Regions from separate parts of the Allobosea sp. P2_B12 genome, predicted to be linked through region 2. Evidence: predicted binding sites of a transcription regulator. Region 2 holds the regulator's gene; each other region holds the start of a gene.
The links. Region 2 encodes PhoB, which activates phosphate uptake and scavenging genes when phosphate is short. Its sites were predicted from a motif close to TGTCATNNANCTGTCAT; they were not measured.
Positions count from the first base shown of each region.

Region 1: a site for PhoB is predicted at 4,735-4,751, ahead of AC1DYU_RS01015 (UDP-2,3-diacylglucosamine diphosphatase). Genes of this name have one in related genera too.
Region 3: a site for PhoB is predicted at 3,753-3,769, ahead of AC1DYU_RS19190 (esterase-like activity of phytase family protein). Genes of this name have one in related genera too.

Region 1 is NZ_JBFUDG010000001.1:202,768-209,348, reverse strand. It holds gene AC1DYU_RS01030 (AAA family ATPase) at 1-785, opposite strand, end outside; gene AC1DYU_RS01025 (cation:proton antiporter domain-containing protein) at 1,011-2,801, shown strand; gene AC1DYU_RS01020 (glycosyltransferase family 4 protein) at 2,740-3,855, opposite strand; gene AC1DYU_RS01015 (UDP-2,3-diacylglucosamine diphosphatase) at 3,855-4,685, opposite strand; gene AC1DYU_RS01010 (SDR family oxidoreductase) at 4,810-5,589, shown strand; gene AC1DYU_RS01005 (DMT family transporter) at 5,897-6,581, shown strand, end outside.
Region 2 is NZ_JBFUDG010000009.1:164,340-170,920, forward strand. It holds gene pstC (phosphate ABC transporter permease subunit PstC) at 1-448, shown strand, start outside; gene pstA (phosphate ABC transporter permease PstA) at 460-1,350, shown strand; gene pstB (phosphate ABC transporter ATP-binding protein PstB) at 1,400-2,200, shown strand; gene phoU (phosphate signaling complex protein PhoU) at 2,231-2,950, shown strand; gene phoB (phosphate regulon transcriptional regulator PhoB) at 3,121-3,819, shown strand; gene AC1DYU_RS20355 (TIGR03862 family flavoprotein) at 4,046-5,260, shown strand; gene AC1DYU_RS20360 (hypothetical protein) at 5,663-6,004, shown strand; gene AC1DYU_RS20365 (type ISP restriction/modification enzyme) at 6,005-6,581, opposite strand, start outside.
Region 3 is NZ_JBFUDG010000008.1:129,523-136,103, reverse strand. It holds gene dnaK (molecular chaperone DnaK) at 1-509, shown strand, start outside; gene dnaJ (molecular chaperone DnaJ) at 683-1,813, shown strand; gene AC1DYU_RS19205 (CsbD family protein) at 1,968-2,159, opposite strand; gene AC1DYU_RS19200 (helix-turn-helix domain-containing protein) at 2,255-3,094, opposite strand; gene AC1DYU_RS19195 (hypothetical protein) at 3,229-3,648, shown strand; gene AC1DYU_RS19190 (esterase-like activity of phytase family protein) at 3,828-6,029, shown strand; gene AC1DYU_RS19185 (MetQ/NlpA family ABC transporter substrate-binding protein) at 6,253-6,581, opposite strand, start outside.

The sequences.
Region 1 (6,581 bases), on a different contig from region 2:
TTCTTCAGCAGCGCGCCATGCAGCGGCGGGATCAGCTTGCGCGGATCGCGCTCGCGCAGCACCTCGGGGCCTATATCCTCGGCGACGAGGAGCTTCAGCCAATCGAGCAGCTCGGAGGTCGAGGGCTTCTTCTTGATGCCCGGCACCTCGCGCACCTCGAAGAACAGCTTCAGCGCCTCCTCCATCAGCCGCTTCTTGATGCCCGGGAAATGGACCTCGACGATTCGCTGCATCGTCTCCGTGTCGGGAAAGCGGATGTAGTGGAAGAAGCAGCGCCGCAGGAAGGCGTCGGGCAGCTCCTTCTCGTTGTTGGAGGTGATGATCATCACCGGCCGGCGCGCGGCCCTGATCGTCTCGCCGGTCTCGTAGACATGGAACTCCATGCGGTCGAGTTCGAGCAGCAGGTCGTTGGGGAACTCGATATCGGCCTTGTCGATCTCGTCGATCAGCAGCACCGGGCGCTCGGCCGAGACAAAGGCGTCCCAGAGCTTGCCGCGCTTGATGTAGTTGCCGATCTCGGAGACGCGCGGGTCGCCGAGCTGGCTGTCACGCAGGCGGCTGACCGCGTCGTATTCGTAGAGCCCCTGCTGCGCCTTGGTGGTCGATTTGATGTGCCAGGTGATCAGCGGCGCGCCCAGGGCCGCCGCGATTTCCTCGGCCAGCACGGTCTTGCCGGTGCCGGGTTCGCCCTTGACCAGCAGCGGCCGCTCCAGCCGGATCGCGGCATTCACCGCAACCGTCAGATCCTCGGTGGCGACGTAGTTCTCGGTGCCGGAAAAACGCATGCAGGAAGCCTTCTGAGCGATGTCAGACAAGGCTAGCCCAGGATGCACGCGACAGGAAACCTCCGATCGATCACGCTCCGCGCAAGCTGCCTGCGCTAAGGCCAAAGGCGGAAAGGCGAATTTCGGCGGCAGCCAAGTGACGATGATGTCGCGGCGGTTGTGTTGCCACGCCCCAGACCGCACAGTTCGCGGGCTTCCTCATCGCTCGAATCGCAAGGCGCCGCCGTGGCCGGAACCGTCGATCCTTCCGTCTACAAGGACGCCATCGTCGTGCTCGCGACGGCCGGCGTGATCGTGCCTTTCGCCAAGAGCCTGAAGATCAATTCGATCGTCGCCTTCATGGCCTGCGGCGCCCTGCTCGGCCCTTTCGGGCTCGGCGGCTTTTCCGCAACGGTCCCCTTCCTCGACGCGATCACCGTCTCCAGCCCTGAGGCGCTGGCAGGTCCCGCCGAACTGGGCGTCGCCTTCCTGCTCTTCGTGATCGGGCTGGAGCTCTCCTTCGAGCGCCTGGTGACGATGCGGCGGCTGGTCTTCGGGCTGGGGCTCGGACAGGTCGCGCTATCGGCCGGCGCCATCGGCGCGGTCGCCTATGCCCTGGGCCAGCCGGCGGCGGCCTCGCTCATCATCGGATTCGGCCTCGCGCTGTCCTCGACCGCGATGGTGGTCGAACTGCTCTCGGCCAGGAAGCGCATGACCTCATCGGCCGGCCGCGCGAGCTTTGCCGTGCTGCTCTGCCAGGACATCGCCGTCATCCCGCTGCTCTTCCTCGTCAGCGTGCTCGGCGCGCAGAACGGCGGCGGCTCGCTGCTGGCGGGCCTTGCCCAGGCGCTGCTCCAGGCCTTTGCCGCCATCGCGACGATCGTGCTCGTCGGGCGGCGGGGCCTGCGCCCGCTCTTCCGCCTCGTCGCCTCGACCGATTCCTCCGAGAGCTTCATGGCAGCCACGCTGCTGGTCGCGCTCGGCACCGGAATGATCGCCGCCGCCGCCGGGCTGTCGATGGGGCTTGGCGCCTTCATCGCCGGGCTCTTGCTGGCGGAGACGGAGTATCGCCGCGCCATCGAGGTCACCATCGAGCCGTTCAAGTCGCTGCTGATCGGCGTCTTCTTCCTCACCGTCGGCATGGGCGTGAATCCGGCCGAACTCGCCGCCCATCCCCTCGCCATCCTGGGAATCGCGGTCGGCCTCTTCGCCACGAAATCGCTGCTGGTCTTCGGGCTCGCCCGTGTCTTCAAGCTGTCGAAGGCGACCGCGCTCGAAGCCGCGATCATGATCGGCCCCGGTGGCGAATTCGCCTTCGTCCTGCTCAACGGCGCGGTTGCCGCCAAGCTTCTCGGACAGGAGCCGGCGAGCCTGGTGCTGGCCGGCGTCTCCCTGACCATGATCGCGCTGCCGCTGCTGGCACGCCTCGCCCGCGCGCTGTCGCTGAAGCTCGCCGCGCCGGTCATGCTGCCCGACGAGGCCAAGGTGCTGCCGCCCGACGACCATTCCGCCCGCGCGATCGTCGTCGGTGGCGGCCGCGTCGGCCAGCTCGTCGGCAGCATGCTCGAGGAGCACCGCAAGCCCTATATCGTGATCGATTCGGACGCCTCGCTGATCGCGGCCCAGCGTCGTGCAGGGCGGCCGGCCTTCTACGGTGACGCCACCAAGCCGGACTTCCTGCGGCTCTGCGGGCTCGACGAAGCCACCGCGCTGATCGTGACGATCGACTCGCCGCGCGCCGTCGATGCCACCGTGCTGGCGGCGCGCGCATTGCGGCCCGAACTCGTCATCGTCGCCCGCGCCCGCGACGCGGCCCATGCCCGCCATCTCTACGAAATCGGCGTCAACGACGCCGTGCCGGAGACGATCGAGGCCAGCCTGCAATTGTCGGAGGCCGCGCTTGTCGGGCTGGGCGTGCCGATGGGCCTTGTCATCGCATCCGTGCATGAACGGCGCGACGACTTCCGCGCCCAGCTCAAGCCGTCAGATGCGTCGGCCCCAGCTCTTCCGCGAGACGCGCGCTCGCGAAGGCTGTAACGCCCGGGGCCGGGGCGACAGCCGCGCCATTGCGCGGAATCCGGCCAGCATGCTCGCTGACGACCTGCCGGATATGGCCGTAGAACTGCGCCGCGCTGCGCTGCCAGCTATGGCTGGCGGCGAGTTCGAGACAGGTCTCCGTCGGGATGCGCAGCGCCTGCAACGCCGCCGAGCGCAGATCCTCGTTCAGAACCGCGGCCCCGCTGCCGGCGAAGACGTCGCTCGGCCCCTGCACCGGAAAGGCGGCGACTGGCAGCCCGCTGGCCGCTGCCTCCAGCAGGACGATGCCGAAGGTGTCGGTCAGACTCGGGAAGACGAAGACGTCGCAGGAGGCGTAGATCGCCGCCAGATCCTCGCCCTCGCGCGTGCCCAGGAAGGTCGCATCCGGATAGGCACGCTGCAGGTCGGCGCGGGCCGGCCCGTCGCCGACCACGACCTTGCTGCCGGGCAGCCGCAGCGACAGGAAGGCGTCCAGGTTCTTCTCGACCGCGACGCGCCCGACGCTGAGGAAGATCGGGCGCGGCAGGTCGAGCACGCTCTGCAGGCGCGGATGGAACAGGGACAGATCGACACCTCGCCCCCAGCGCACGATCTTCTCGAAACCGTGCTGGCGCAGTTCCGTTTCCACGGATGCGGTCGAAACCATGACGGCCGCGGCCGGGCCATGAAAGCGGCGCAGGAAGCGGTAGCTCCAGCTTTCGGGGATCGGCCAGCGCGCCGCGACATATTGCGGAAAGCGGGTGTGGTAGCTCGTCGTGAACGGCCGCTTCTGCGCCATGCAGACCGCCCGCGTCAGCCAGCCGATCGGCCCCTCGGTCGCAATGTGGATATGATCGGGCGCGAAATCCTCGATCCGCTCCGCCAACGCCCGCCGCGTCGCCAGCGCGATGCGGATATCGGGATAGCTCGGCAAGCCGATCTGGCGGAAGCCCTCGGGCGTCAGCATCTTCGGCGTCACCCCGAAATCGGGTCCGGCCTCCGCCATCCGCTCCAGCGAGCGGACGACGCCATTGATCTGCGGACGCCAGGCATCCGTCGCGATCATGACGCGCATCAGGCCGCCTCGACCAGCGCCGGCACCGGTGTCGGCCGCGCCGGCACCACGACCGGCACGGGCGCCTCACCCCTGAGACGGCCTTGCGGCCAGCGGATCATCTCGAAGCGCCCGTCATGATGCTCGATGAAGGCGGTGCAGCTTTCGACCCAGTCGCCGGTGTTGATGTAGGTCAGGCCGTCGATCTCGCGGTAGGCGGCGTGGTGGATATGGCCGCAGACGACGCCGTCGGCATGATGCCGGCGCGCTTCGGCGGCCAGGCAGGTCTCGAACTCGCCGATATAATTGACCGCGTTCTTGACCTTGTTCTTGGCCCAGGCCGAGAGCGACCAGTGCGGCAGCGCAAACCAGCGCCTGATCTTGTTGACCACCGTATTGGACGCCAGCGCGATCGTGTAGGCCCAGTCGCCCAGCAGGGCGAGCCATTTGGCATTGCGCACCACGAGGTCGAACAGGTCACCATGGATGACCAGCAGGCGCTTGCCGTCGGCGGTCTCGTGGATGACCTCGTCGACGAGCGTGATGCCACCGAACTGCAAGCCGGTGAAATCCCGCAGGAAATCGTCGTGGTTGCCGGTGACGTAGATCAACTTCGAGCCCTTGCGGACCTTGCGCAAAAGCTTCTGGATCACGTCGTTATGCGACTGCGGAAAATACCAGCCGCTCTTCAGCCGCCAGCCATCGATGATGTCGCCGACCAGATAGATCTGCGGCGCGTCATAGGCACGCAGGAATTCCAGGACCAGATCGGCCTGCGCCCCGCGCGTGCCGAGGTGCAGATCCGAAATGAAGATGCTGCGAACCTGCTTCGCGTCGTCCTCGTCGCCCATGCCACCCGGCCCATCTTGTTGCGATGCGTCCGGCATGTGTCTGATTTGCATTGCGCTTTGATGACGGAACCAGCGATCCGTGGTCTGTCTGCGGTTCAGGGTACGAAGCCTTCGGAGCAATGAGATGGATCTTGGAATTTCCGGCCGCACGGCCATCGTCTGCGCCTCCAGCAAAGGTCTCGGTCGCGCCTGCGCGCAGGCACTGGCCGAAGCCGGCTGCACCATCGTCGTCAATGGCCGCGACGCGGCCACGCTCGAAGCCACCGCGAGCCAGATTCGTGCCAGCACCGGCGCGACCGTCATCGCCGTCGTCGCCGACGTTTCGAGCCGTGCCGGTCAGGACGCCCTGCTCGCGGCGGCCCCCGATCCCGACATCCTGATCAACAACAATGGCGGCCCCCCGCCGAAACCGTTTCGCGATGTGTCCCGCGAGGCGCTTCTGGAAGGCGTCGTCCAGAACATGGCGACGCCACTCGAACTGGTGCAGCGTGTCGTCGACGGCATGATCGCCAGGCGCTTCGGGCGAATCGTCAACATCACCTCGGCCAGCGTGCTGACCCCGCTGACCGGGCTCGACGTCTCCTCGGCGGCACGGGCCGGGCTCACCGCCTTCCTCGCTGGCGTCGCCCGCGAGGTCGCCCATGCCAATGTCACGATCAACAACGTCCTGCCGGGCAGCTTCGATACCGACCGGCTGAAAAGCGGGCTGACGAAGATGGCCGCGATCAAGGGCCTGAGCGTCGACGAATTCGCCGAGCAGCGCCGGAAGGACGTGCCCGCCGGGCGTTTCGGCGAGGCCGACGAATTCGGCAAGCTCTGCGCTTTCCTCGCCAGCGCCCATGCCGGCTACATCACGGGCCAGAACTTTCTGATCGACGGCGGAGCCTTCAGGGGCAGCTTCTGAGAGTTTATGGGCACCTCAGCCCTCATCCTGAGGAGCCGCGAAGCGGCGTCTCGAAGGATGATCCAGATATCTCCGGAGCCTCGGCGAGCATCCTTCGAGACGCCAATCCGATCGGAATGGCTCCTCAGGATGAGGGCTGAGGTTGGTCCGGGCGACGTCGAAATTTGCACCGATAGGCGGCAGGCTGCCCGCCCGCCGCCTATCGGGGTTGCAGGCTTAACGCTTTGAAGCCCCGGCTGCGCGTGTTCTAACGGCGCGCACCTTCGCGGCGTTCGCCGCCGCCTTGCCCTCCCACTGCGCCGGTCCGTTGTCCCCTCTCCTCGGCATCAGCCTCAAGCTCATCTCGGCATTGGCCTTCACGCTGATGTCGGCCGGCATCAAGTCGATCGCCGCGCGCTATCCGACGGGCGAACTCGTCTTCTTCCGCTCCTTCTTCGCGCTGATTCCCCTGCTGGTCTGGCTGGCCTGGCGCTCTGAACTGCCGGCCGCGCTCAAGACGAGCAATCTGCGCGGCCATATGAAGCGCGGCGTCATCGGCTCGACCGGCATGTTCTGCGGCTTCGCCGCCCTCCAGTTCCTGCCGCTCTCGGATGCGGTGGCGCTCGGCTATGCCGCCCCCCTCGCGGTGGTGGTGCTGGCCGCCGTCGTGCTCAAGGAACGCGTCCGGATCTATCGCTGGAGCGCCGTGACGATCGGCTTCGTTGGCGTCCTGATCATGCTCTCGCCGCATCTGACCGGCGGCACGCTCTCGCAGGGGCTGCAGGGCGGCCCGGCGCTGGGCGCTGCGCTTGGCCTGGCCGGCGCCTGCTGCTCGGCCTTCGCCTCGATCGAGGTGCGCCTGCTGACCAAGACCGAGCAGACCGGCGCGATCGTCTTCTACTTCATGCTGCTGACCAGCGCGCTCGGCCTTACGACCCTGGCGTTCGGCTGGCGCATGCCCGATCTCACGGATGCCGTCCTGATGGTGGCGATCGGCATCCTGGGCGGCCTCG
Region 2 (6,581 bases):
TTCGGGCCTGGGCATCCTGACGGCCGGCATCATCCTGGCCTTCATGATCATCCCCTTCATCGCCTCGATCACCCGCGACATGCTCGACCAGATCCCCTCCGTTCTGCGCGAGAGCGCCTATGGCATCGGGGCGACGACCTGGGAGGTGGTGCGCCATGTGCTGGTGCCGCAGGCCGGCGTCTCGATCATCGGCGCGATCATGCTCGGCCTCGGGCGCGCGCTCGGCGAGACGATGGCGGTGACCTTCGTCGTCGGCAACGCCAACCGGCTCTCGGCCTCGATCATGGATCCGGGCTCGACGATCGCCTCGCGCATCGCCAATGAGTTCAACGAGGCCATGGGCCTGCAGCTCAACGCCCTGATTGCGCTCGGCTGCATCCTGTTCTTCGTCACCTTCGTCGTCCTCGTCATTGCGCGCATTCTCGTGTCGCGCGTCAAAGCCTACTGAGCGAGCTGGTCATGAGCCTGACGACACCCTCCACCGTCCGCGCCCTGCCCCATGCCGAATGGGGGCGTGTCCGCCAGTCGCGCCGGACCGCCGACAAGCTGATGCGCGTCATCGCTGCCGGCTTTACCTTCATGGCGATCTTCGTGCTGTTCTGGATTCTCGGCATGTTGATCGTGAAGGGCATCGGCGGACTCTCCGTCGCAACCTTCACCCAGGTCACGCCCGGCCCCGGTTCGGAAGGCGGCGGTCTCGCCAACGCCATCGTCGGCTCGATCGTGCTGACCTTCCTGGGCATCGTCGTGGCGACGCCGATCGGCGTTCTGGCGGGAACCTATCTCGCCGAATACGGCAAGGGCTCGAAGCTCGCCGACCTGATCCGCTTCATCAACGACATCCTGCTTTCGGCGCCGTCGATCCTGATCGGCCTGTTCGTCTACGTCATCATGGTCGAGCCGCTGGGCGGCTATTCCGGCTGGGCCGGCGGCGTGGCGCTCGGCATCATCGCGATCCCGGTCATCGTGCGGACCACCGAGGACATGCTGCGGCTGGTTCCCGGACCGCTGCGCGAGGCCGGCTCGGCGCTCGGCGCGCCGCCTTCGGTGGTGATCACCTCGATCACTTGGCGGGCGGCGAAGTCCGGGATGGTCACCGGCATCCTGCTGGCGCTCGCCCGCATCGCCGGCGAAACCGCGCCGCTGATCTTCACCGCGCTGAACAACAATTTCTGGTTCTCGCCCACTCTCAAGGGCGGCGTCTCGAACCTGCCGGTGACGATTTACCAGTTCGCCTCGGCCCCTTACGAGAACTGGCAGCAGCTCGCCTGGGCTGGTTCGCTGATCATCACCATGTCGATCCTGGTGCTCTCGCTCATCGCCCGCCGCATCGTGCGCGGCTCCAAGTAATTTACGTCGCTTCCGACATTCGTCGCGTCCGATCCGAAGGAACCCTTCGATGCTTTCGACCCTGGAACTGAGCCCGCAATCGCTCGACGCCGATGCCCCCGTGCGGATCGCGGTGAAGAACCTCGATTTCTACTACGGCGAGCACAAGGCGCTGAAGAACATCAACCTCGACTTCCGCGACCGCCACGTCACGGCGCTGATCGGCCCCTCGGGCTGCGGCAAGTCGACGTTGCTGCGCATCTTCAACCGGATCTACTCGCTCTATCCCGAGCAGAAGGCGACCGGCGAGGTGCTGCTCGACGGGCGCAACGTCATCTCCAACGACATCGACGTGAACGAGCTGCGTTCGCGCATCGGCATGGTCTTCCAGAAGCCGACGCCCTTCCCGATGTCGATCTACGACAACGTCGCCTTCGGCATCCGCCTCTACGAGAAGCCGCCGAAATCCGAGCTCGACGACCGCATCGAGGGCGCGCTGCGCCGCGCCGCGCTGTGGGACGAGGTCAAGGACAAGCTCAAGGCCTCGGGCATGGGCCTGTCGGGCGGCCAGCAGCAGCGCCTCTGCATCGCGCGCACCATCGCGCAGAAGCCCGAGGTCATCCTGTTCGACGAGCCGACCTCGGCGCTCGACCCGATCTCGACCGGCAAGATCGAGGATCTGCTGGAGCAGCTCAAGACCGATTTCACCATCGTCATCGTGACGCACAACATGCAGCAGGCGGCGCGCATCTCGCAGTACACCGCCTTCATGTATCTCGGCGAGGTGATCGAGTTCGCCGCGACCAACAACATCTTCATGAACCCGAGCAAGAAGCAGACGCAGGACTACGTCACCGGCCGTTTCGGCTGACTCGCACGCGCTGCACAGGGACAAACGCCGATGACCGACCATATCGTCCGCTCCTACGACGCCGAACTCGAAGGCATACGCCGCAGCCTCGCCGAGATGGGCGGCATGTCCGAGCGCATGCTCGGCGATTCCACCGTGGCGCTGGTGCGCCGCGACACCACGCTCGCCCAGAAGGTGATCTCGGCCGACCAGCGCCTGGACAACCTGCAGCGCGATGTCGAGGAGCGCGCGGTGCTGACCATCGCGCGGCGCCAGCCGCTCGCCAACGATCTGCGCGAGCTGATCTCGGCGATCCGCATCGCCTCCGACATCGAGCGCGTCGGCGATCTCGCCAAGAACATCGCCAAGCGCGCGGTCGCGATCTCAGGCCAGTTCTCGCCGCCGCATCGCGCTGTCGTCGGGCTGGAGCATATGAGCCGCCTGGTCCAGGCTCAGCTCAAGGACGTGCTCGACGCCTATGCCTCGGCCAATGAGCAGAAGGCGCTGGAGGTCTGGCATCGCGACGGCGAGATCGACGCGCTCTACACCTCGCTGTTCCGCGAGCTCCTGACCTATATGATGGAAGATCCGCGCAACATCACCTTCTGCACGCATCTCCTGTTCTGCGCCAAGAACATCGAGCGCATCGGCGACCACACCACCAACATCGCCGAGACGATCCACTATCTCGTCACCGGCGAATCGCTCGACCTCAACCGTCCCAAGCTCGACACCACCGACATCAACGTCGAGGCGGTGACGGGGAGCTGATCGATGAGGGCGCCATCGCCTTTCCCGTCTTGGTCGGGCTTGTCCCGACCATCCACGCCTTCGCTCGCCGAGAGCGGTGTTCAAGACGTGGATGCTCGCCACAAGGGCGAGCATGACGGAATGTGTCGACTGGCTGCCAAGACGCCGACTGCCCAGAACGGAACCGCGCCATGCCCGCCCGCATCCTGATCGTCGAGGACGAGGAGCCGCTGACCCTGCTCCTGCGCTACAATCTCGAGGCCGAGGGCTTCGAGGTCGACTCGGTCGCGCGCGGCGACGATGCCGAGCTGCACCTGCGTGACAACACGCCCGATCTCGTGCTGCTCGACTGGATGCTGCCGGGGCTGTCGGGCATCGAGCTCTGCCGCCGCCTGCGGGCGCGCCGCGACACCGAGCGCGTGCCGATCATCATGCTGACCGCGCGCGGCGAGGAGACCGAGCGCGTGCGCGGCCTGGCCACCGGCGCCGACGACTATGTCGTCAAGCCGTTCTCGCTGCCCGAGCTGATCGCGCGCATTCAGGCGCTGCTGCGCCGGGCCAAGCCCGGCCACGTCGCGGGACTTTTGACGGCCGGCGATCTCGAACTGGACCGGACCACGCGGCGCGTGCGCCGCTCGGGCTTCGAACTGCATCTCGGCCCGACCGAGTTCCGCCTGCTCGAATTCCTGATGCAGGCGCCGGGCCGGGTCTATTCCCGCGCCCAGCTTCTCGACGCGGTCTGGGGTCGCGACGTCTATATCGACGAGCGCACCGTGGACGTCCATGTCGGGCGCCTGCGCAAGGCGATCACGCCGGGCGACGCCAAGGACCCCCTGCGCACCGTGCGCGGCGCCGGCTACGCCTTCGACGAGACCTTTGCGCGGGCGTGACTGGCTTTCGACCCGTCTCACATCCGCGCCGTCATCCCGGACAAGCGGCGAAGCCGCGCCGATCCGGGATCCATGCCGGAACGCCATTTCAGCAGGTCCAGGCATGGATCCCGGGTCTGCGCTTCGCTCCGCCCGGGATGACGGCGCGTTTGATTGATATCTGATCGCTTGACCGCCTCGGCCGACCTCGCTTGACCCGCAGCGTCCGACGGCGCAAGCCCGCCGCATGCAAACCAAAGACATCGCCATCATCGGAGCAGGCCCGGCCGGGTTGATCGCGGCGGAACGGCTGGCGGAGGCCGGCCACCGCGTCACCATCCATGAGCGGATGCCGACGCCGGCACGGAAATTCCTGCTGGCGGGGCGCGGGGGGTTGAACCTCACCCATTCCGAAGCGCTCGAGGGCTTCCTGCCGCGTTATGGCGCGGCGCGGGACTGGCTCGAACCGGCGATCCAGGCCTTTCCGCCTCAGATGCTGCGTGACTGGGCCGACGGGCTGGGCGCCGAGAGCTTCGTCGGCTCGAGCGGGCGCGTCTTTCCCAAGGCGATGAAGGCCTCGCCGCTTTTGCGCTCCTGGCTGCGATGGCTGGACGGTCTTGGGGTGAAGCTCGAATCCGGGCGCTTCTGGACGGGCTGGACGGCGGATGGGGCGCTGAGCTTCAGGACGGGCGATGGCGAGACTGTCGCGCTCACACCCGATGCGACGCTGCTGGCGCTGGGTGGCGCGAGTTGGCCAAGGCTGGGGTCCGATGGCGGCTGGGTTTCGCTGCTGGCGGCGAAGGGTGTCGTGATCACGCCGCTGCGCCCCGCCAATGGCGGCTTTGCCGTCGCCTGGTCGGCGACCTTGCGCGAGCGTTTCGCGGGCGCGCCGTTGAAGCGCATCATCATCCGATTCGGCGGCCAGGAGGTGGCGGGCGAGGCGATGATCGACGCTGATGGCATCGAGGGCGGCGCGATCTATGCGCTGTCGGGGCCGCTGCGCGAGGCGATCGCCCGCGAGGGCTTTGCCGAGATCGCGATCGATCTGCGGCCGGATCTCGACCTCGCGCGGCTGACCGAGAAGCTCGGCAAGCGCCGCAAGGGCGAGACGCTGAGCAACCATCTGCGCAAGGCGGGATTGTCTCCGGCAGCCGTCGCCGTGCTGCGCGATGGTGCCGGGGGGCGGCTCAATGAGGCGCCTGCCGCGCTGGCGGCGGCGATCAAATCCACGCCCCTGCGACTCACCGGCCTGATGCCGATCGACCGCGCGATCTCGACGGCCGGCGGCATCGCGGCCGCCGAGGTCGATGATGGGTTCATGCTGAAGCGCCTGCCCGGCGTCTTCGTCGCCGGCGAGATGCTGGACTGGGAGGCGCCGACCGGCGGCTATCTGCTGCAGGGCTGCTTTGCGACCGGCATCGCGGCGGCGGCCGGGATGGAGGCATGGTTGGCGTCCCGGTGACGACCCAGGGCGGTCCGAAGCGAAGCGCGGGGAACCCCTCTCCCGTAGGGAGAGGGGCAGGGGTGAGGGGTCGGCCCCTCGACACCGCAGCCGTGAGCTGACCGCGGCACTGTTCAACGCTGCTGGTCCAAGGGCCGACACCTCACCCTGCCCTCTCCTTACAGGAGAGGGTTCTTCGTTGAGGTTCCCGCGTCCCACTTCCGCCTTACCGCTGGCCTCATGCACCCCTCACATCACATCCGGCGAACCGGAGCCCGGTTTCGGCGTTGGTCCAGGAGAAACACGCACGGACCAGTGGCATGACGACAGCGTTACAAGAGGCTATCTCGTGACCCAGCCCCATGGCGGCTATGCGCTCAAATCCCATAGCGAAGTGGAGGTTCTGGCGAACGAGGCCTCGTCATGAGCCAGCATATCGATCTGACGCCGCCGCTGGCGGTCGCGGCCAATGCCGAGAAGGGCCTGCGCCTGCGCCAGGACTTCAGCCGCGGCGGCACCATGATCGGCGTTGCACGGGCTCGCGACCTGCGCGCCCGCAAGCCGTTGAGCGAGGACACGATCCTGCGCATGACCAGCTATTTCGCCCGCCACGCCGTCGACAGGCAGGCACAGGGCTTCGGCGACAAGGAGAACCCCTCGGCCGGCTACATCGCCTGGCTGCTCTGGGGCGGCGATGCCGGCCGCGACTGGGCCGACCGCAAGAAGGCCGAGATCGAAGCCTCGGGCGAGAAGAAGCGGGCGTGATCAATCGGCCCGCTTCAGCCCTCTCATCGCGTCCGTGATCGCCACTGTCTCGACCGAGACGCGCGCGACCCGCCCCAGCAAATCCACGACCTTCTCCTTGTAGTCGGCGAAGCGGTAGGTGTTGAACTTCTCGCGGATGGTCGGGTCCTTCGGCGTCTTTTCCTTGTGCTGGTCGAGCACCCAGTCGAGGCCGGAGCGGTTGCCGAGTTTGTAAGTCCAGGCTTCCGGCGGAACGCCGGACAACTGCGTTTCGCTGTCGAGGATGATGATGCCGTTGTCGCGGTCCGCCTTGAGCATCGGCTTGGGCGCCACGCCGGCCGCGCGGGCCTTTTCGTCGGCTACGTCGAGTCGATGCAGGGGCCAGGGCTCGACGCTCTCATAGCCGATGTGCAGGCCCATCAGCGTTTCGCCCCAACCGGCCCAGCGCCAGAAATCGGGATAGAACGGGATGCGCGGAAACTCGCGCTTGAGGTTCTGCGCATAGGTCTCGCGATAGATGGGGTCGTGCAGCACGCCATAGACGTAGTGGAAGATGTCATCCTTGGTCAGGGCGCGCTTGCTCTTGGCTTTGCCCGCG
Region 3 (6,581 bases), on a different contig from region 2:
ACATCGACGCCAACGGCATCGTCTCGGTGACGGCGAAGGACAAGGCCACCAACAAGGAGCAGCAGATCCGCATCCAGGCCTCGGGTGGTCTCTCTGATGCCGACATCCAGAAGATGGTCAAGGACGCGGAAGCCAACGCCGCCGAGGACAAGAAGCGCCGCGAGCTGGTCGAGGCCAGGAATCAGGGCGAAAGCCTGGTCCACTCGACCGAGAAGTCGCTGAAGGACTATGGCGACAAGGTCTCCGCCGCCGACAAGGCGGCGATCGAGACCGCTCTCGAGGCGCTGAAGGCCGCGCTGGCCGAGGACAATGCCGAGATGATCACCTCGCGCACCACGGATGTGATGCAGGCCTCGATGAAGCTCGGCGAGGCGATGTATGCCGCCAGCCAGGCCGAAGGCGCGACCGATGAGGGCGAGCCCGCCGCGGAGGCCAAGAAGGACGACGTCATCGACGCCGACTTCAAGGATGTCAGCGACGACAAGGGTGACAAGAAGAAGAGCGCCTGAGCGCGCTCTTCGTCCACGACGACGTCGTTTCGTCCAGAACGAAGAGATGGCCGGGCTTGACCCGGCCATCTCGTTACGGGAATGCGTCGTGACGAAACATTCTCGTTCTTCCGCATGAAGTGACCGGTGCCAGCCGGCCCGCATGCGACGAGGAACGAAGGGGCCGCTGTTTGATGTCCAAGCGCGACTATTACGAAATCCTCGGCGTCTCGAAGGCCGCGAGCGAGGCGGAGCTGAAAAGCGCCTTCCGCAAGCTCGCCATGGGCTGCCACCCCGACCGGCACCCCGGCGACACCGCGGCCGAGGCGAAGTTCAAGGAGCTGAACGAGGCCTATCAGGTCCTGTCGGACGGCCAGAAGCGCGGCGCCTATGACCGCTACGGCCACCAGGCCTTCGAGCAGGGCGGCGGCCAGCAGGGTCCGGAATTTTCCGACTTCATGTCGGACATCTTCGATTCCTTCTTCGGCGAGCGCGGCGGACGCGGCGGGCCACGCGCAGCGAACGGCCGCGAGCGCGGCGCCGATCTGCGCTACAATCTTGAGATTGGGTTGGAGGACGCCTTCGCGGGCAAGAACGCCTCGATCCGCGTGCCGACCTCGATCGCCTGCGAGGTCTGCTCCGGCAGCGGCGCCAAGCCCGGCTCGAAGTCGCGGCAATGCCCGACCTGCGGCGGCCATGGTCGGGTCCGCGCCAATCAGGGCTTCTTCTCGGTCGAGCGCACCTGCCCGACCTGCTCGGGCCGCGGCGAGATCATCGACGACCCCTGCAAGAACTGCCAGGGCGCCGGCCGCGTCACCCGCGAGCGCACGCTCTCAGTCAACATCCCGGCGGGCGTCGAGGACGGCACCCGCATCAGGCTTGCCGGCGAGGGCGAGGCCGGCCTGCGCGGCGGGCCAGCCGGCGATCTCTACATCTTCCTCTCGATCAAGCCGCACGCGATCTTCCAGCGCGACGGGGCCGATCTGTTCTGCCGCGTGCCGCTCGGCCTGACATCGGCTGCGCTCGGCGGCGAGATCGAGGTGCCGACGCTGACCGGCGAGCAGGCCCGGGTGAAGGTCCCCGAGGGCACGCAGACTGGCAAGCAGTTCCGGCTCAAGGGCAAGGGCATGAGCGTGCTGCGCTCGCGCGAGGTCGGCGACCTCTACATCCAGGTCGTGATCGAGACGCCGCAGAAGCTGACGCCGCGCCAGCGCGAGCTGCTGCAGGAGTTCGAGCGCGAAAGCTCGGGCGCGACGCACCCGGAGGCCGCCGGCTTTTTCGGACGCGTGAAGGATTTTCTCGGCGGCATCGGCGGCGCGGCCTGAGAGGCTCCGCCGCTGGCCGCAAAGCCTCAGCGTCATCCCGGGTCTCCGCTACGCTGCGCCCGGGACGACCGCGCGGATTGAAAGTCGGCTTGATCGCACACAAAAAAACGGGCCGCCTCTCGGCGGCCCGTTCTTGGTCAGGCTCTGATCGTGATCAGGCCTTGTCGACCACTTTCTTGATGGCTTCCTTGCCCTTGCCGAGCGCCTGCTGGGCCTCGCCCTTGCGCTCCTGAGCGAAGCCCTCGGCCTCGAGCTCGGGCTTGTTCATCGCCTTGCCGGCGGCCTGCTTGACGTTGCCGGTGGCCTCGTTGGCCATGCCCTTGACCTTGTCCATGGTGCTACCCATCATCTTGATCCTTCTCGTGAATTTCTGTGCCGCCCCTGCGGCTTGCGACGAGAAAACCAGCGGCTGGACGGAAGGTTCCAAAGAAATTTCGGCCCCTACCTCACCTGGCCTGAGATCTCTGAAGAGGCCGGCGCCATGGCATGCAGCGCCTGGGCGGTGGCCGCATCGGCCGGGAAGAACGTCTCCAGTGCCAGCTCCGACAGGGTGATATCGACCGGCGTGCCGAACACCGTCGTCGTCGAGATGAAGGACAGCGTGATATCGCCGACGCGCAGACGCAGCGGCACCACAATGGCCGGCTCGACATCGACCTGATGTGCCTGCCCTTTCCGCACTGGCGGGCTCGGGGTGCCATAGGACAGAAGCTCGGCCAGAAGCTCCGCCAGCACCGGATCGGCGGTGGCCCTGATCTGCTGGCGCAGGCGCGCGATCAGATGTGAACCCCATTCCTCCAGATTGACGATGACCGGGGCGAGGCCGGCCGGATGCAGCGACAGCCGCAGCACGTTCACCGGCGGGCGCAGCAGCTCGGCATCGGCGACGAGGCTCAAAAGCGGCGCGACGGCTGCGTTGGCCGCGAGCAGGGTCCAGTGCCGATCGACGGCCAGCGCCGGATAGGGCTCGTGGCCCTTCAGGACGAGGTCGATCGCCGACTTCGCGGCCTGGAGGCCGGGGTCCTCCAGCGCGCGCTCCAGATAGACCGGCGCATAGCCGGCCGCGAGCAGGAGCGCGTTGCGCTCGCGCAGCGGCACGCCGAGATGCTCGGCCAGCAGCAGGACCATGTCGCGGCTTGGCTGCGAGCGCCCGCTCTCGACAAAGGAGAGGTGCTTCTGCGAGATCTCGGCTTCGAGCGCGAGGTCGAGCTGGCTGAGCCGCCGCAATTGCCGCCAGTCGCGGATGAGGTGGCCGACGCTGGGCTGGTGATGCTGGTTCATGGGGTAAACCTAGTCGGCGTGCGAGGCCGTTTTCAATTACCTCCCGCTTAATCGACCGGCCGACCCGATCCCGTCAGCATGGTCTCCATCGACCACGGCCCTCGAAGCGGGCCAGAACCCGAGGAGACCAAGCCATGTCCACGATCCAGTCCTCCCGCCTCCTGCGCAATGCACTCGCCCTCGACGCCGCCGCCTGCGCCGCGACCGGGCTGCTGCTGGCCTTCGCAGCAGGCCCACTGTCTGGCCCGCTGGGCCTTCCCGCTACGTTCCTGATCGGGGCTGGCGTCGTGCTCCTGCCCTGCGCCGCCATCCTCACCTGGCTTTCCAGTTGCGCGACCCTGCCGAGGCTTACCGTCCTCGCCGTGATCGGCATCAACCTGCTCTGGGTCGCCGACAGCATCGCGATCCTGGTCGCGGGCTGGTTCTCGCCGACGGGGCTTGGCATCGGCTTCGTCCTGGCCCAGGCTGGCGCGGTGGCGGTGATCACCGAGCTTGAGGTGATCGGCCTGAAGCGTTCGGTTCGTGTCGGCGGCGCGGTGACCGCCAGCCTCTGATCGCCGTCGGATTGCAGAGCCGGAGATCCGGCCGTCGCGCTCGCGACCGCCGGCTCTTGGCTTGGGCGAAGTTGCTCAACCCAACTTGGCCAAAGCCGGCAAACTGTCACGAGACTGTCGTCGTCGCTCACTAGCCGATCAGCTTGCCAGTTTCACGTTCCAGCCGGACAGGTCGCCCCATGCGCAACCCCTTCGTTCTCGCGGCCCTCGCCTCCCTGCTGCTTGGTGGCACAGCGCTCGCCGAGCCGATGTTCAACCGCATCGCGACCTTCTCGGTGCCGCAGAACCTGCCGGCCGACCGCGACGCCTCGAAGAAGACCGTGGCCGAGATCATCGCCGCCAACGAGGCCGGGACGCTGCTGGCCTATACCGATGCCGAGCAGAAAGCGCTCGGCATCATCGACATCACCACCGCGAACGCGCCCAAGCCCGCCGGCTTCGTCCCACTCGGCGGCGAGTCCACTTCTGTCACGATCCTCGGCGACAAGGCCTTCGTGGCCGTCGTCACCTCCGGCGACAACTTCAAGGAGCCGACCGGCCACCTCGCGACCGTCGACCTGAAGACCAGGCAGGTCGTCGCGACCTGCGATCTCGGCGGCCAGCCGGATTCGGTGACGCTGACCAAGGACAAGAGCAAGATCGTCATCGCGATCGAGAACGAGCGCGACGAGAAGCTCAACAAGGGCGCGCTGCCGCAGTTGCCCGCCGGCAATGTCACGCTGATCGGCATCAAGGACGGCGGCATCGACTGCGCCTCGCGCCAGGTCGTCGACATGACCGGCATCGCCGCGGTGGAGCCGACCGATCCGGAGCCGGAATTCGTCGACGTCAACCAGGACGGGCTTGCAGTGATCACCCTCCAGGAGAACAACCACATCGCGCTCGTCGATACGAAGACGGGCAAGCTGGTTGCGCATTTTCCGGCAGGCACGGTCGATCTCAAGGGCATCGACAAGACACGCGACGGCCAGATCAAGCCGGTCGAGGAGCTCAAGGGCGTGGCACGCGAGCCCGATTCTGTGCGCTGGCTCGACAACGACCGCTTCGTGACCGCCAATGAGGGCGATTGGAAGGGCGGCTCGCGCGGCTTCACGATCTTCCGCAAGGACGGCACCGTCGAGTTCGATTCGGGCGCGACCGTCGATCGCATCGCCATGCAGCTCGGCCACTACCCCGAGCGCCGTTCGGCCGCCAAGGGCAGCGAGCCGGAGGGCATCGAGGTCGGCACTTATGGCAGCGACAAGCTGATCTTCGTCGGGCTGGAGCGCGCTTCGCTCGTGCTGGTCTACAAGGACGAGGGTCCGGGCCGACCACCGCGTTACCTCCAGGCCCTGCCGTCCGGCATCGCGCCGGAAGGTTTGCTCGCCATCCCGCAGCGCAATCTCTTCGTCTCGGCCTCAGAAGCCGATCTCGGCGAGAAGGGCGGGCCGCGTTCGGCCGTGACGATCTATGAGCGCAGCGAGGCTACCGCCACCTATCCGACGATCGTCTCGACCGAAATCGACGGCGCACCGATCGGCTGGGGCGCGCTGTCGGGCCTTGCGCCACATACAACGGTGGCGGGCCGGCTCCATGCCATCACCGACAACGCCTATTCGCCGTCGCGCATCCTTGAGATCGATGCGACACAGAAGCCGGCGCGGATCATCGGCGAGACGACGCTGAGCAAGGACGGCAAGCCCGTCTCTTACGATGTCGAAGGCATCGCCACCCGCCCTGCCGGGGGTTTCTGGTTGGCGTCGGAGGGCAATCCCGAGGCCAAGGACAAGTCGACGCAGAACATCCTGCTGCGCGTCTCGGCCAAGGGCGAAGTCGAAGAGGAAATCCTGCTGCCCGAGGAACTGGCGAAGCAGGCCAGCCGCTTCGGCTTCGAGGGGGTCGCGGTGACCGGCACGGGCGCCGACGAGACAATCTGGCTCGCCGTGCAGCGCGAGTGGAAGGACGATCCCAAGGGCAAGACCAAGATCCTGAGCTACAAGCCCGCGTCGAAGACATGGGGCGCATTGCATTACCCGCTGACGGCGGCCGCATCGGGCGCCTGGATGGGCCTCTCGGAGCTGACCTTCCTCGGCAACGACAGCTTCGCCGTGATCGAGCGCGACAACCTTTCCGGCGCCAAGGCGGTGAAGACGCTCGCGACCTTCTCCATCAAGGGTTTGACGCCCGCCGCCCTCGGCTCCGCCAATATCCCGACCGTCGAGAAGAAACCGCTGCGCGACCTGACGCCCGACCTGATGAAGCTCGGCGGCTACGGGCTCGACAAGGTCGAGGGCATGACGGTCGACAGGGACGGCAACCTCTTCGTCGTTACCGACAATGACGGCGTCGACGATTCCTCCGGCGAGACGCAGTTCTTCGCACTGGGGAAGATCGCCAACTGATATCGGCGATCTCCGCCGTCATTCCGGACAAGCCGCGCAGCGGCGCCGACCCGGAATCCATCATAGGGCACCGTCCTGCTCTAGGATGGATTCCGGGTCTCCGCTTCGCTGCGCCCGGAATGACGGCGCGGTTCTGAGAGGGCAAGAAAAAGCCCCGGACGCTGTTCGCATCCGGGGCAGTCGCCTGACCGCGAGGGCCAGGTGGGGAGGAAGAGAGACCGAACTACCAGCCGGCGAGCACGTTGCCTTTGAAGCGCTCGGCGATGAACGCCTTGACCTCGGGGGTGTGGTAGGCCTCGACGAGCGTCTTGACCCAGGGCTTGTCCTTGTCGGCGGCGCGCACCGCGATCAGGTTGACATAGGGACCCTTGGGGTCCTCGCGCAGAATCGCCGAGGTCGGCTCGATCTTGGCATCGACGGCATAGTTGGTGTTGATCGCGGCGGCGGCGACATCGGCCAGCGTGCGCGGGGTCTGAGCCGCCTCGACCTCGATCACCTTGAGCTTCTTGGGATTGCCGACGATGTGGGCCGGGCTCGGCTTGAAGCCGACGC